DNA from 2 places in the Paenibacillus sp. FSL P4-0081 genome. Region 2 is predicted to be linked to the other one. Evidence: predicted binding sites of a transcription regulator. Region 2 holds the regulator's gene; the other holds the start of a gene.
What was found. The regulator CtsR, encoded in region 2, represses protease genes until heat stress. The targets are predictions, from matches to a motif close to ATGGTCAATAAAGGTCAAACA.

Region 1 (7,402 bases), 890 kb from region 2:
CTACCAAAGAATTTCCGATTTCGTAACCTTGTGCTTTGGTGAAGGTGTAAGAAAGGCCGCCGCCAATCAATACGTTGTCAGCCAGAGTCAGCAGGTTGTCGATCACGTCAATTTTGTCTTTAACTTTGGATCCGCCGATGATCGCAGTGAAAGGACGTTCAGGATTGGACAGGGCTTTGCCCAGAACGGACAATTCCTTCTCCATCAGAAGGCCGGATACTGCAGGCAGGAAGTGAGCGATACCTTCTGTCGAAGCATGGGCACGGTGAGCCGCACCGAATGCGTCATTGACGAACAGGTCAGCCAGTTCAGCGAACTGCTTAGCCAGTTCAGGATCGTTCTTTTCTTCACCTTTATAGAAACGGACATTCTCAAGCACAAGCACGTCGCCTTCGTTCAGTTCAGCGATTTGTGCTTTTACCGCTTCGCCAATCGCTTCATCAGCTTTGGCTACCGGTTTGCCGAGCAATTCGGACAGACGTACAGCTGCGGAAGTCAACCGCATGGAATCGACGAATTCACCTTTAGGACGGCCCATATGGCTGGCCAGAATGACCTTTGCACCGTTCTCAATCAGGTATTTAATTGTTGGAAGGGTTTCGCGGATACGGGTATCATCAGTGATCTTACCGTCTTCCACTGGCACGTTGAAATCCACACGCACGAATACGCGTTTGCCTTTTACTTCTACATCACGGACACTTTTTTTGTTCATGATTAACATTTCCTCCACACCCAAAATTGGTTCATTCACGAATCCATTTCATTTAGAAAGAGCGGAAACAGACTTTCATTGTTTCCGCTCTATTGTACTGCCTATATAAAATCGGTATTATTGAGCAAGTTTAGCGAATTTCTCCAAAGTACGAACGAGCTGTGCAGTGTAGGACATTTCATTGTCATACCAAGCAACGGTCTTAACCAGTTGTTTGTCGCCAACAGTCAGAACTTTAGTTTGTGTAGCATCGAACAGGGAACCGAAAGTCATACCCTTGATGTCGGAAGATACGATTTCATCTTCAGTGTAGCCGTAAGTTTCCGGATCGGAAGCTTCTTTCATGGCTGCGTTGATTTCTTCAACAGTTACGCTCTTATCCAGAACAGTAACCAGCTCAGTCAGGGAACCAGTAGCTACAGGCACACGTTGTGCTGCACCGTCAAGTTTGCCTTTAAGTTCTGGAATTACCAGGCCGATTGCTTTTGCAGCACCGGTAGTGTTAGGGATGATGTTCTCAGCAGCAGCGCGGGCACGTCTGAAGTCGCCTTTAGCGTGTGGAGCATCAAGTGTATTCTGGTCACCTGTGTAAGCGTGGATAGTAGTCATCAAGCCTTCGATGATACCGAATTTGTCGTTCAGAACTTTGGCCATAGGAGCCAGACAGTTCGTTGTGCAAGATGCGCCGGAGATTACTGTTTCGCTACCGTCAAGGATGTCATCGTTAACGTTGTAAACAACAGTCTTCATGTCGCCTGTAGCTGGAGCGGAAATAACTACTTTCTTAGCTCCGCCTTTAAGGTGCTTTTCAGCTGCTTCTTTAGTTGTGAAGAAACCTGTGCATTCCAGAACGATATCAACGCCAAGCTCTCCCCAAGGAAGTTCTTCAGGGTTGCGGTTCGCCAGAACCTTAACATCTTTACCGTTAACTTTGAAGAAGCCGTCGTGAACTTCAACATCGCCTTGGAATTTACCTTGAGTTGTATCATATTTAAGCAAATGAGCAAGCATCTTAGCGTCAGTCAAGTCATTGATTGCTACCACTTCGATACCTTCTACATTTTGAATACGGCGGAATGCAAGGCGTCCAATACGTCCAAAACCGTTAATACCAACTTTTACACTCATTGAATAGTTCCTCCTAGATTTCGTTTTATTTATTCAAGACAAGCCGTGAGGCTCGTCAAGACAACAAGGTTAAGTATAATGCATAATACCTTTGCGCGCGTCCCATAAAATGGAATCTATAGGACCTCTTGCAATTGTTTGTCGATTTCTTTGCCGATTTCGATAGCAGCCGCCTCGTCTGTCACGAGAATATCCTCTTGGCCGAACCGCAGCATCGCATGAATGGCCTTAGCCTTGCGTTTGCCGCCGGCAATACCGATGACGACTTCTGTACGGATAATGTCTTCCAGGCGCAGCCCCATGGTCAGCATGGTATGAACCACCTCGCCATTCTCATTGAAATAATATCCGAACGATTCGGCTACCGCACCCTCGTCCTGAATCTCTGAGATGGTACCGGGGTCCAGCTTGCGGCGGTGAGTCATTTCAATGGCATCGCCAATTCCATGCACAATAATACGCGATCTGCGGATAATCTGCACAATCTCTCCAATATTGGAGTCCAGTGCGAGCGACTGATAGGCATCGCCGCTGAGCAGATCAGGCACATGCAGCAGACGGTAATTGGCACCAATCCGTTTGGCCATGGTCGAAGCAATGGTGTTGGCTTGGATCTCCATGCTCTCTCCCAGTCCTCCGCGCGCCGGAACTACCCAGGCGTTCTTATAGGAAAGGGATAGCGGCGGGGTCAACTGATCGGCCATTTCGGCCAGGGTCGATCCGCCTGTGACGGCAATCGTATCGTCACTGCGCAGTACACTGAGCAGTGCCTTCGAACCTGCACGCCCCAGTTCACGTTTGGTGAACAGCGAGGTCTCGCAGTCGCCAGGTACAACAACTACTTTACTGAGACCGTACGTAGTACGAATTTTCTCTTCCAGATCATCCAGGCCGAAGAGGCTCTTGGCGATCGGCTCCAGCAGGTCAAGCAGTCTGCGACCGGCTTCGCTAATGCGCATGCCGACGCTCTCGATCTCAATGAGCCCTTGCGATTTCAGAAGATCCGTCTCGGCGCGCAGCACCCGCTCGGTCATATCAAGCGAGGCGGCAAGCGTTCTGCGCCCAATAATATCGGACAGCATGATCTGATGTAGAATCGTATACCGTCTCTTAAGGGTTTCCATGAGATCAGGCAGAAGCTGCTTTTGGATTTCCAATAAATTACGCATGCTTTCACTCCTGCAACTTCGTCTTTCTCTTTTCCCTTGTTCGTGGTCTCAAAATGTCCCGGGTTAACTTTTTAAGTCCCACCCATATTCTACCCAAAACTGACGCCGAGTGCAAGTGTTCCGAGACTATAATTCTCAGACCCGTTTCATCTTATACATCTGCCGGTCTGTGAGAGGTAACCACGCCCTTAAGCACATGACTGAAAACCTCCATCACCTGACTGTCAAGTGGGAAGCTATCATCTGCCTGGGAGCCGGAAAAACTATTTTTTTGCACGACGGGTTTTACACGTTGCTTTTATGCAATAAGTGTATTATAATAACTTCTGTTGCGCCCGTGGTCCAATGGATATGACGTAGGCCTCCGAAGCCTGAGATCCAAGTTCGATTCTTGGCGGGCGCGCCATTATTTTCACTTTTGTACATAATTTAGCAATGCTTATATTATATTTAACCAAAGAGCCGCTTGATGGCTCTTTTTTTTGAATCTAAGTTTGACTTTCTTTGACTTTTTGTTTGAATTTGTTTATCATGTGGTTAATACGGTAACAGTAAAAAATGAACACATTCGAAGCACCAATTTCAAGGAGGTTTTCCACGTGAGTTATATTCCTATGGTAGTAGAACAGAGCAACCGCGGTGAGCGCGCTTATGACATCTATTCCCGCCTGCTGAAGGACCGCATCATTTTCCTTGGAACGGAGGTTAATGACGTGGTAGCCAATTCCATCATCGCACAAATGCTCTTCCTGGCTGCCGAGGATCCGGATAAGGATATTCACCTGTATGTAAACAGCCCTGGCGGTTCCATTACAGCGGGTATGGCTATATTTGATACAATGCAGTACATTAAACCGGATGTATCCACCATCTGTGTAGGGATGGCCGCTTCCATGGGTGCCTTCCTGCTGAACGCCGGCGCCAAGGGCAAGCGCTTTGCCTTGCCGAACAGCGAAATTATGATTCACCAGCCGCTCGGCGGTGCCCAGGGTCAGGCTTCGGATATCGAAATCCGCGCCCGCCGCATCATCAAGCTGCGCGAGAAGCTGAACCGTATCCTGTCCGAACGTACGGGCCAGCCGATCGAGAAGATCGAGAAGGATACCGACCGCGACTACTTCATGAGTGCTGCCGATGCAGCTGAATATGGCATTGTCGATAAAGTCATTGAGAAGACCTTGCCGACTGGCGTTTAATTTCTATACTTCATCAACACATAAAGAGGCTGCCACGGACCTACAGGTCTGCGGCAGCCTCTTTATTTGGCATATATACTGATGTTTCACCTCAAGGTTCCATATCCCAGGGCATCCAGCTTTCCGGCAATCACCCGGTAGCCCCTGCCGTTCGGATGGATATGATCCAGGAACAGCAGCCCCCGCTCATTGCCGGCAAATTCATGATAAATGGAAGCAAACCCCACAACATAACTGCTGTAGCCGGCAGCATAGCGGTTGAACTGCCGCACCCAATCTGTAGCCGCATCCACCTGAGGATACGGATTATAGAGACCTACAATCCGGATAATGTAAGGACTTCGCGTACCCGCCTTCAGCTGTGCCAGAGTATTCATAATATCACTGAAATTCCGTTTGCATTCCCGGAGCGCTTTTTGCAGATATCCATTCAGCTCACCTGGCCTCCCCGCTGCGGCTTTGGCGGCCTTAATCAGATCATTGCCGCCAATAGAGACGGTGATGATCTCCGCATCCTTAACCGCAGAACGAAAGCCGCCATCTGTCTTGAGACGCTGCTCCAGCCCTGCTGTTGTCAGACCGTTCACTCCAAGATTCGCTGAAGCAACCGGAGTCTGCAGCCGCCCTTCCGCCATCCGGCGGTAGACGGGGACAAATCCGTTCCCGGGCAGCGCCCCGAACCCGGTCGTTAATGAATCTCCAATGGCCGTATACTGATAGACCATAGCCTTCCCTCCCCGCTATAAGCTGCTTGCTTTCTTTAGCTTATGACTGCCCGGGGGATGTGGTAACGGCAGGGCGGCCTTAATAGGCCCGCAAAAAAATCCTGCCCTCATGTCTCCGGAGGAAACGCATGGGCAGGATATATGAAACTACTATATTATTTCAGTGCAGCGAACGGACTGCTTCCGTCCGGCAGCAGCTCTTTGAAGCTGAAGATTACCTCCGGGAAGCCTGTAGCGTATGCAGTATACTCATATTGCTGGAAGAAGAGCACGGCTTTGCCCTCTTTCAGATAGAAGTATTTCTCTGTATTCAGGCCTGTGAATCCTCCCAGATAACCTCCGTTTGCTTTGATTTCAGTAGATACCTTGGCATTCAGCTGTTTCTTGTAGTTAGGATTAGCCTTGAACAAATCCCCCAGCAGCAGGCGTTTACCGTCTTTAAGTGAGAAGGTAAAGGCATTGCGGATAGTCGATCCATGTGCACCGCCGGTATATCCGTATTGATTCGTGATCAGACTGAGCACGCCGTCCTGATTATAAGTGACCACATAACCGCCTTCGAATTCATACGGACGGTCGTCCTCGGATTTAAGGGAGATTTGATCTTCGGCGTAAGCCGCGTATTTCTGAATCGTCTGTTTGATTGTATCATTGATTGCCTTCTCAGCCTCGCTACTTGCAAGACCGCTGACCTGTGGATAATCCAGCTTGATTGGTGCATCTTTATGGTCCTTAACATAGCTCTCAGTCTTTATAGTTACCGCATTTTGCGTTCTCTTCATCACATTGAGCCGTCCCGTAGCGGCACTCCAGTCACCCTTGTAGCCTAAGTAATCGCTGAGCAGGTCAAACGAAACATAGAAGCGGTTATCCATATTCTTCACTTCATATTCGCCGATAAAATAATTGTTCACTTTAATCGTAGTATAGTATTCAGTAACCGTCAGTTTAGTTTGTGTAGTACCTGTACCGATGGTATACGTCTTCTCTGCTTTATCATAAGATAGCGGCATCCCCAGCGCATCGCGCATAAACGTTACCGGAATCCATACCTTTCCGTCCTGGAAAAGCCCCTTCTGCGCTGCAATCTTGCCGTTTACCTTCAGTACTACCGGGGAGGATGCAGCCTTCACCTGAGCAGCTGCTGGAGCTGCCTGAGTTATACCTGCCGGTATTGCGGCTCCACCGAGCAGCATTCCCGCTGCAATCATTCCTGCGCCCCATTTACGGGCGTATTTCTTCGAAGTATCATTCATTTTCATTGTTGTTCTTCCCCTTCCGCTGGTGCGATGTATTATGACGTGATGTGTTCCCTCAGCTTCACTCTTCCTATTATAGGGATAAGAAGGTCGGCGGATGTTACAATGCGCTTTACAGTTTCTTAAGGATTGAAGAGTCTTTCTATCAACCTTATTACATTTATTTAAACAATTTGAGAGATTTCAACGAAAATTTCTCCTAAAAAAGGCGCCGCCCTGCCATAAACAGCAGAGCAAGCGCCTCTTCGCGGTCACTTTATTTCAATTCATAGGTTACGCTCAGCTGAGTGGTTACTTTAACTTCTCCGGGTTCAACGGAGCTTCCGGCAGCTGAATCATTCGCTGCTTTGGACATGGCGGCCTGTTCAACGAAGACAACCGGGTTATTCCCGTCGTCGTTCTGAATGACCGTTACCACCTGCCCGAGTCCGCGTTTCGCCGCTTTAGCAATCGCTGCCGCTTTTACATCTGCATTCTGCATTGCTTTTTCGATAACCTGTGCTTCAAAGGCTGATGGATCTTCGATCGCAAAGCTTGCATTGCCGATATTGTTCGCGCCTGCCGTCGATGCTGCATCCAGCAATTGTCCGACCTTAGTCAGATCACGGTAGGAAATCTTCAGCGTATGCTGGGCATTATAGCCTTTAACCTGCTGGCCTTCCTTTTCGCTATAGACGTAATTAGGCTGTACATAGAACTGCGTGCTCTGAATATCCTTGTCCGCAATTCCCCAGGTTGTTTTGAATAATGCAGTCAGCTTCGCAATCTTTGCCGCGGTACCCTTCTGCGCCTCTTGTGCAGTATCAGCCGTGGTAGTTACCCCGATGGAGAGATAGACGATATCCGGTTTGATCGCAAGTTCACCTTTACCGACTACGTTCACAATATTCTTCTGCACCTCATCGGCAGCGTAAGCCTTTTCAGGACCTTTTAGCACCCCGCTCAGCCCCATTCCTCCTATAATCAAGCTTCCTGCCAGCAGCACTGCTCCGATTGATTTGCCAAATTTCATCATGCTTGCCATCCCCTTTCGTTTCTTTAAGTTGTTGGTACCCTCTAGACGGACCAGCATGGCAAAAGTTGCATATCCTATGTACGTTATTTAATAATTTATTCCGTCTCTATCCAGAAACGCCGGATGACATTTCCGTCCTCCTCAATATATTCGCTATCCTCTACTCCGCCATTCTTGCGGATCGTCCGTTCCGAT
Region 2 (7,402 bases):
TTTTGACTACGCTTTCCGTTTCTTCCACCATTGAGTTCCATTCCTGGCAGCCCGGGCATTTCCCGAACCATTTCGGTGATTCGTAACCACATTCGGTGCAGAAAAATTTTGTTTTTGGTTTGGCCATGTGCGCTCCTTACGGTCCGAACTTGCTAAAATTGCGGATAATTTCCTCTTAATCAAAGTTTACCATTTCTGCACACTGAACGAAAGGTCACTTAAGATCTACTTTTCGTTTGCGTCCTCCTTAACCTGCCTGATTCAGGGCAGAATTATTAATCATTCCGGACATATAAAAGCTCCCGCCCCTCTATACGGAGGAGCGGGAGCTTTGTTTCATATTGCTGGAAAATTATTCAGTTTCGACTTCCCTCTCTTCCTTCTCCAGGGAGAGCTCGGCCGGCACTTCCACTTTGGTTACCACAAGCTCACCGTTCACCTCATCAATGTTGAGGGAGTCACCTTTCTTGATGTTGCCCTTAAGCAGCTCTTCGGAAAGGCGGTCTTCGATGTGCTTCTGAATCGCCCGGCGGAGCGGGCGGGCACCGAAGGCCGGGTCATAGCCCTCTTTGGCCAGGAACGCCTTGGCGCCGTCAGTAAGCAGGAAGTCTACATCATATTCACGCAGACGCTTGCGCAGCTCCTCGGACATCAGGGTAACGATCTCGGCGATATGCTTCTCATCCAGAGAGTGGAAGACAATAATCTCGTCGATCCGGTTCAGGAACTCAGGGCGGAAGCTCTTCTTCAGCTCTTCCATTACCTTGCCCTTCATATTGCCGTAATCGGCACCGGCATCCTGTACCGCGGTGAAGCCCAGAGTCGAATTCTTACGGATTGCTTGTGCGCCTACGTTAGAGGTCAGGATAATTAAGGTATTGCGGAAATCGACTACACGGCCTTTGGAGTCGGTCAGACGGCCGTCTTCCAGTACCTGCAGCAGAATATTGAATACTTCAGGGTGAGCCTTCTCAATCTCATCCAGCAGGACCACGGAATACGGTTTGCGGCGTACCTTCTCAGTCAGCTGTCCGCCTTCTTCATATCCTACATAGCCTGGAGGCGCCCCGACCAGACGGGATGTAGAATGCTTCTCCATGTACTCCGACATATCGATACGGATTACCGCATTCTCGTCACCGAACATGGCTTCGGCAAGTGCCCGTGCCAGCTCGGTTTTACCGACCCCGGTTGGACCGAGGAAGATGAAGGAGCCCATTGGACGTTTCGGATCCTTCAGACCCGCACGCGCCCGGCGGAGTGCCCGGCTGACAGCCTTAACGGCTTCATCCTGCCCGATTACACGTTCATGCAGCAAAGACTCCATATTCAGCAAACGGTCTGTCTCTTCTTCCTTCAGCTTGCTGACCGGAATTCCGGTCCAGCTGGCAACCACCTGTGCGATATCCTCAGGTGTAACCTGGGAGTCCGTACGGCCCTGCTTCTCTTTCCACTGGTTCTTCGTTGTGTCCAGCTCTTCACGGATCTTCTGCTCGGTATCGCGCAGCGCTGCAGCCTTCTCGAATTCCTGGCTTTGTACAGCGGAATCCTTCTCCTTGCGGATATCATCCAGACGCATTTCGAGTTCCTTCAGATTCGGCGGGATCGTGTAAGAGTTAAGTCTTACCTTGGAGCCTGCTTCATCAATCAGGTCAATCGCTTTGTCCGGCAGGAACCGGTCAGGGATATAGCGGTCAGACAGCTTCACAGCTTCCACAATAGCTTCATCCGTAATCTTCACCCGGTGATGGGCTTCATAACGGTCCCGAAGACCGAATAGGATCTGTACAGCTTCTGCAGGAGAAGGCTGATCCACCGTAATCGGCTGGAAGCGGCGTTCAAGTGCTGCGTCTTTCTCAATGTATTTACGGTATTCGTCAAGCGTTGTGGCACCGATGCACTGCAGTTCACCACGGGCCAGAGCGGGCTTCAGGATATTGGAGGCATCAATTGCACCTTCCGCACCACCGGCTCCGATCAGCGTATGCAGCTCATCGATGAAGAGCACGATATTGCCTGCCTGGCGAATCTCATCCATGATTTTTTTGAGGCGGTCCTCGAACTCACCGCGGTATTTCGTACCGGCAACTACAGAACCCATATCCAGGGTCATTACGCGTTTGTCGCGCAAGGTTTCCGGAATTTCATTGTTGATGATCTTTTGGGCCAGGCCTTCAGCAATTGCTGTCTTACCAACTCCTGGCTCACCGATCAGTACCGGATTATTCTTGGTACGGCGGCTGAGCACCTGAATGACACGTTCAATTTCCTTGCTACGGCCGATAACAGGGTCGAGGTTGCCGTCCTTGGCATAGGCAGTCAAGTCACGGGCCAGACCATCCAGCGTTGGTGTGCTGACATTAACCGGAGCACCGCTATGGCTTGAAGTGGCTTCACTGCTGCCCAGAAGCTGCAGCACCTGCTGGCGGGCTTTATTCAGGCTGATACCGAGATTATTCAGCACGCGGGCAGCTACGCCCTCTCCTTCACGGATGAGTCCGAGCAGGATATGCTCTGTGCCCACGTACGTATGTCCAAGCTTGCGGGCTTCATCCATAGACAGCTCGATAACTTTTTTGGCACGAGGAGTATAAGCGATGTTGGTCGGTTGTTCCTGACCTCTGCCAATCAGCGTTTCCACTTCATCCTGAATCTTCTCAAGACCCAGACCGAGTCCGATCAGTGCCTTGGCGGCAATGCCGTCACCTTCACGAATCAGTCCGAGCAAAATATGTTCTGTCCCAATGTTGTTGTGTCCCAAACGTACGGCTTCTTCCTGCGCCAGCGCCAGCACCTTTTGTGCGCGTTCCGTAAATCTTCCAAACATCATATCTCCTGCACCTCCACGGATAATATATATCTATAATTAATGTTGTGATCCCAGTGTTTCCCGTAGCAGCTTCGCCCGGTACATATCGCGTTCGGTGGACGAAAGCTCGTCGCCGAACAGCTTTTGCAGAAAACCCGGCTGAGTCTTGACATTCAGCTCATTAAGCACTGAAATCGAAGGCCCTTCCAGTATCCCCAAATCTACACCAAGCCTTAGATCGGAGAGCCGCTGTGCTGACTCTTTAAGCTCCATCACAGCCGCGTAGGCTAAAATCCCATATGAACGTTTGATGCGGTCGGTAATCCGCAGGGCGGAATCCACAAGCAAGCGCTCACGTGCGTTCCGCTCATGCTCTATAATCTGGGTGACTACGCTGTGGAGATTCTCAATAATCTCATTCTCGGTCTGACCGAGCGTAATCTGGTTGGAAATCTGAAAGATATTCCCTACTGCTTCGCTGCCTTCACCATAAATTCCTCTAACGGTAAGACCGACCTGATTAACAGCGGATAGAATCCGGTTAATCTGATGGGTCATAACCAATGCCGGCAGATGAACCATTACCGAGGCTCTGAGCCCGGTTCCCACATTGGTGGGACAACTGGTCAGGTATCCTCTGCGGTCATCAAAAGCGTAATTGACAGCAGCCTCAAAGATATCATCGATGGCTGTTGCCCTTACCCAGGCTTCTCTCACCTGCAGACCCGGAAACAGGCATTGAATGCGGAGATGATCCTCCTCGTTGATCATAATGCTGACTGACTCGTCCTCATTAAGAATGACTGCTCCGCCTTTGGAATCATCAGCCAGATTAGGACTGATCAGATGCTTCTCCACCAGTACTTTTTTATCCAGCTCATCGAGCTCATCCAGCCTCAGCAGCTGAAAGTTGCCGAAATCCGCAGAGGCTTCTCCCTGAAATACAGGAGCAAGCTGCTCCAGCACCTCTTCCGACTGCTGCGCAGACGCCAATAGCGGGAAAGGAAGGTGCTCCAGATTACGGGCGATACGCATTCGGCTGCTGATAACAATCTCGGAATGACTCCCGCCGCAGCGCATCCAGTCACTAAGTGCTTGTTCGGTAAACCGGAGACTTGACATGTGGAATCCCCTCCTATATATCAAAGACTTTACTCTTGTGGCATTTCTTTTTCAAGTTTGCGGATTCTGTCCCTCAGCTCGGCTGCAGTTTCAAACTCCTCCTGCATAATGCTCTGCTGTAATTCCTGCTTCAGCTCATCAATTTGGCGTTTACACATGATCTGTGCACCCGCCCGTTTGGGAAGCTTACCCACATGGGCTGTACTTCCGTGTACCCGTCTGAAGAGCGGGTCCAGCGTGCTGTCAAAATATTTGTAGCATGAGCTGCAGCCGAACCGTCCAAGCTTGCTGAACTGTGAGTAGGTCATACCGCAGTTCTCACACTGCAGCCCCTGCACAGTCTGTGCGGCCTCTGACTTGCCCTTGCCTGCGCTCTCCAGATCAAGCAGCCCGGAAAGCAAGCTGTGTATGGAGAATCCTCCGGCAGTACCGGGGATGAGCTCCCCTTTTTCCCGCGCACAGCTTTCACAAATATGAAATTCTGTCTTCTCTCCGTTCACGATCTTCGTGAAATGGAGTGTAGCCGGTTTGACCCCGCATTCCTGGCATAGCATGAGCGGTGTCCCTCCCTCACATTTTGACAATTATTTGCCTAACAAAGAGATTAGCATGGCCTTCATTAGCTTGGCACGAATCTCATCCCGGTACGGCAGATTAACCGTCAGGCATTCCCGGGAAACAGCGGACCGCATAAGACACGCTTCACGCTTGGAGAGAAAACGGGCCTCCTCCAGCTGATAAATCAGTCCTTCGGCGGAATTCTGGTCAATATCATTCCCTATTGTGGAGTTCAGATGTGCATACAGTGCCACATTCTGAGGCAACTCGAAGCGCTGAATCCGGATATACCCTCCACCGCCGCGTTTGCTCTCCACTACATATCCCTTTTCCAAAGTAAAGCGTGTACTGATGACGTAATTGATCTGCGACGGCACACAGGAGAACTGGTCCGCCAGATCATTGCGCTGAATTTCCACCGTACCTTCGGGACTTTCATGCAAAATATTCTTCAGATATTGTTCAATAATATCGGAGATATTACGCATCACTCATCCTCCAGTGTGTAAGCCTTGGTTAAGCTTGTGCTGTATCAACGTCCGCCGTCCATACATAGCTCTAAAGAATTTAACCCGGGGACTGAAGTGCGAATCGGCTGCAATAGCCTTCGTACTGAGCCTGACCTCCAACTGTTACAATCCTAAGAACACTGCTGTCGAGCTCGCGTTGACTTTGACTTTCTTTGACTTTTTTCATATTATAACATATTCTCACTGAATTCCAAGGGGTTGCTCTTATTTTTTACTTTTTAGCCGCATTGTATTCCGAATAGCTTCACGGATCCCATTGCAAGGGGATATGTATTTTAGGCTCTCCTGCTTCTAATGTAAGCGGAAGAGCCTTCAGGTTTGTCAGAAAAAATCAAATAAAGCCGTTTGCGCCTGCGGGATCAGCTTCTCCAGCCAATCTACAGCTTCATGTGTACCGGATAACTGTCCATACCGGGCCATTTCAACTGGACGTCTGTATCCCATCAACAGTGCGGTAAGTGTACCAATACTGCATATAAGATCAGCGTTTGATCTGTCCCCCTGGATCTGAGTAAATGATACCTCCCCATGTTCAGCTACTGTCCACCGCCACAGGCCGTTATTCCAGGGGGCATGCTCATCTTCAATATAAAGCAGCCGCTCCCGGATACCGCTCAGCGCATGGAAAGACAAATTCTCTATAAAGGCTTGGGCGTTGACAATGCGTGCCATGAAGTACGGATAATTCTCCTGGGCAATCCGCGGGTCGGGAAGCAAATACGGCAGAATGTCATCAGAGGGAACCAGCTTCAATGAAGCTCCGGTGATCATAGAGTCATGGTTAGCCAGAAATGTCCACAGCCCTTGCCGGGCCTTCTCATTCAGATAGACAAATTCATCGATGACCAGTTCTTTGTTCACTATTTTATACAGCACATACCCTTCCGGTTCACCCTGCTGCGAATAAAATACACACTGATGTGTATCTTCATCGAGTACTTTTTCCTTCCACCATTCCTCCGTACGCTGCAGTGTGCCGTTGTACCGGGCTGCAAATGAGACATACAGCTGTTGCAATACTTTAATATCAGCCGCCCCGCGCTTCACAGAGCCCTGTATTTCAGCCTTCCGCGGAAATTTATCCACAGGTATGTTGTATTTCTTATATTCACAATAGATCTCCCAGCCGAATTTCCGGTAAAAGGGGATTAAAAACGGGTGCAGAAAAGACAGTGTTTGCCCTGCTTCGTTCATGGTTTGCAGCGCATGGGTCAACAGCTTGGCCACATATCCCTGCCTGCGGTTCTCCGGCCACGAGGCTACGCCCGCAATTCCGCCCATAGATACGGGCTTGCCCTGTATGTATGCCTGAAGTGGAAGAAGTACCAGCTTGGCACTTAAACTTGGTCCTTCGAATACTCCCCATATTTGTTCCGGCTTGAACTTCTCTCTGGCGCGTTCCCTGTCTTCTCCTATCACCTTGTACTGAAAAGCATATTCTGACAAGCCTAAGCCTTCTTCAAAATCATCTGCGTGCAATTGCCTTATTTCCATGCTGCTCACCCCGTTAATGAATTTATAGAGATAGAGTCCAATGGTTGCTCAGATTGAGTATATCAAGCAAATTGTCCAGAAGCTAATGAGGTACAAAAATAGCCCGCGGACAAAAGTTATCCACAGGTTTTGAACAATAAAACAAAAAACCGGAAAGAGTTTCTTCCGGCAAAAATTAGTTATCCACGATTCATATTTATCTATCCACAAAATTCACTTTTTATCCACAAAAACAGTGGATTACTTAGGTTTTCTCTTGACTCATTCGCCTGAATATGCGTTTTAATCCACATTATCAGGGAAAAGACTTCTTCCTGAAATTGTATCCACATGTGCGTAAGTTTTCAGCAGTTACTGAAATTTATCCACAGCTTTTCCACAACCCTGCACAAACCAAAAAAGCCACTGTCGATTACTCAACAATGGCTTCATGTGCTTGGCAACGTCCTACTCTCCCAGGACCCTTCGGTCCAAGTACCATCGGCGCTGGAGGGCTTAACGGTCGTGTTCGGGATGGGTACGCGTGGAACCCCTCCGCTATCGCCACCAAACATGATTTTTCGAAGCTTCCGCTTCTCGAAATCGCTGCAGAAAATATCAAACCATAGGTTTAACATCCTGCCAGGCTTGATCACCTGAAAACTGAATCCGAAACGAATCTGCGCTCTAAGAATTTGGATAAGCCCTCGACCGATTAGTATTGGTCAGCTCCATGCATTGCTGCACTTCCACCTCCAACCTATCTACCTCGTCGTCTTCAAGGGGTCTTACTAATTGGGAAATCTCATCTTGAGGGGGGCTTCACGCTTAGATGCTTTCAGCGCTTATCCCGTCCGTACGTAGCTACTCAGCCATGCTCCTGGCGGAACAACTGATGCACCAGCGGTAC

Region 1: the regulator CtsR is predicted to act here: its motif matches at 3,504-3,524, upstream of clpP (ATP-dependent Clp endopeptidase proteolytic subunit ClpP).

Annotation. Positions count from the first base shown of each region.
Region 1 is NZ_CP009280.1:171,694-179,095, reverse strand. Features, by position in the region: gene P40081_RS00890 (phosphoglycerate kinase) at 1-715, opposite strand, end outside; gene gap (type I glyceraldehyde-3-phosphate dehydrogenase) at 833-1,843, opposite strand; gene P40081_RS00880 (sugar-binding transcriptional regulator) at 1,960-3,012, opposite strand; tRNA gene P40081_RS00875 (tRNA-Arg) at 3,344-3,418, shown strand; gene clpP (ATP-dependent Clp endopeptidase proteolytic subunit ClpP) at 3,612-4,208, shown strand; gene P40081_RS00865 (GDSL-type esterase/lipase family protein) at 4,295-4,933, opposite strand; gene P40081_RS00860 (PdaC/SigV domain-containing protein) at 5,089-6,195, opposite strand; gene P40081_RS00855 (SIMPL domain-containing protein) at 6,449-7,207, opposite strand; gene P40081_RS00850 (GNAT family N-acetyltransferase) at 7,303-7,402, opposite strand, start outside.
Region 2 is NZ_CP009280.1:7,708,711-7,716,112, forward strand. Features, by position in the region: gene radA (DNA repair protein RadA) at 1-127, opposite strand, end outside; gene clpC (ATP-dependent protease ATP-binding subunit ClpC) at 353-2,830, opposite strand; gene P40081_RS32940 (protein-arginine kinase McsB) at 2,867-3,931, opposite strand; gene P40081_RS32945 (protein-arginine kinase activator protein McsA) at 3,961-4,485, opposite strand; gene P40081_RS32950 (CtsR family transcriptional regulator) at 4,516-4,977, opposite strand; gene P40081_RS32955 (GNAT family N-acetyltransferase) at 5,341-6,513, opposite strand; rRNA gene rrf (5S ribosomal RNA) at 6,948-7,064, opposite strand; rRNA gene P40081_RS32965 (23S ribosomal RNA) at 7,188-7,402, opposite strand, start outside.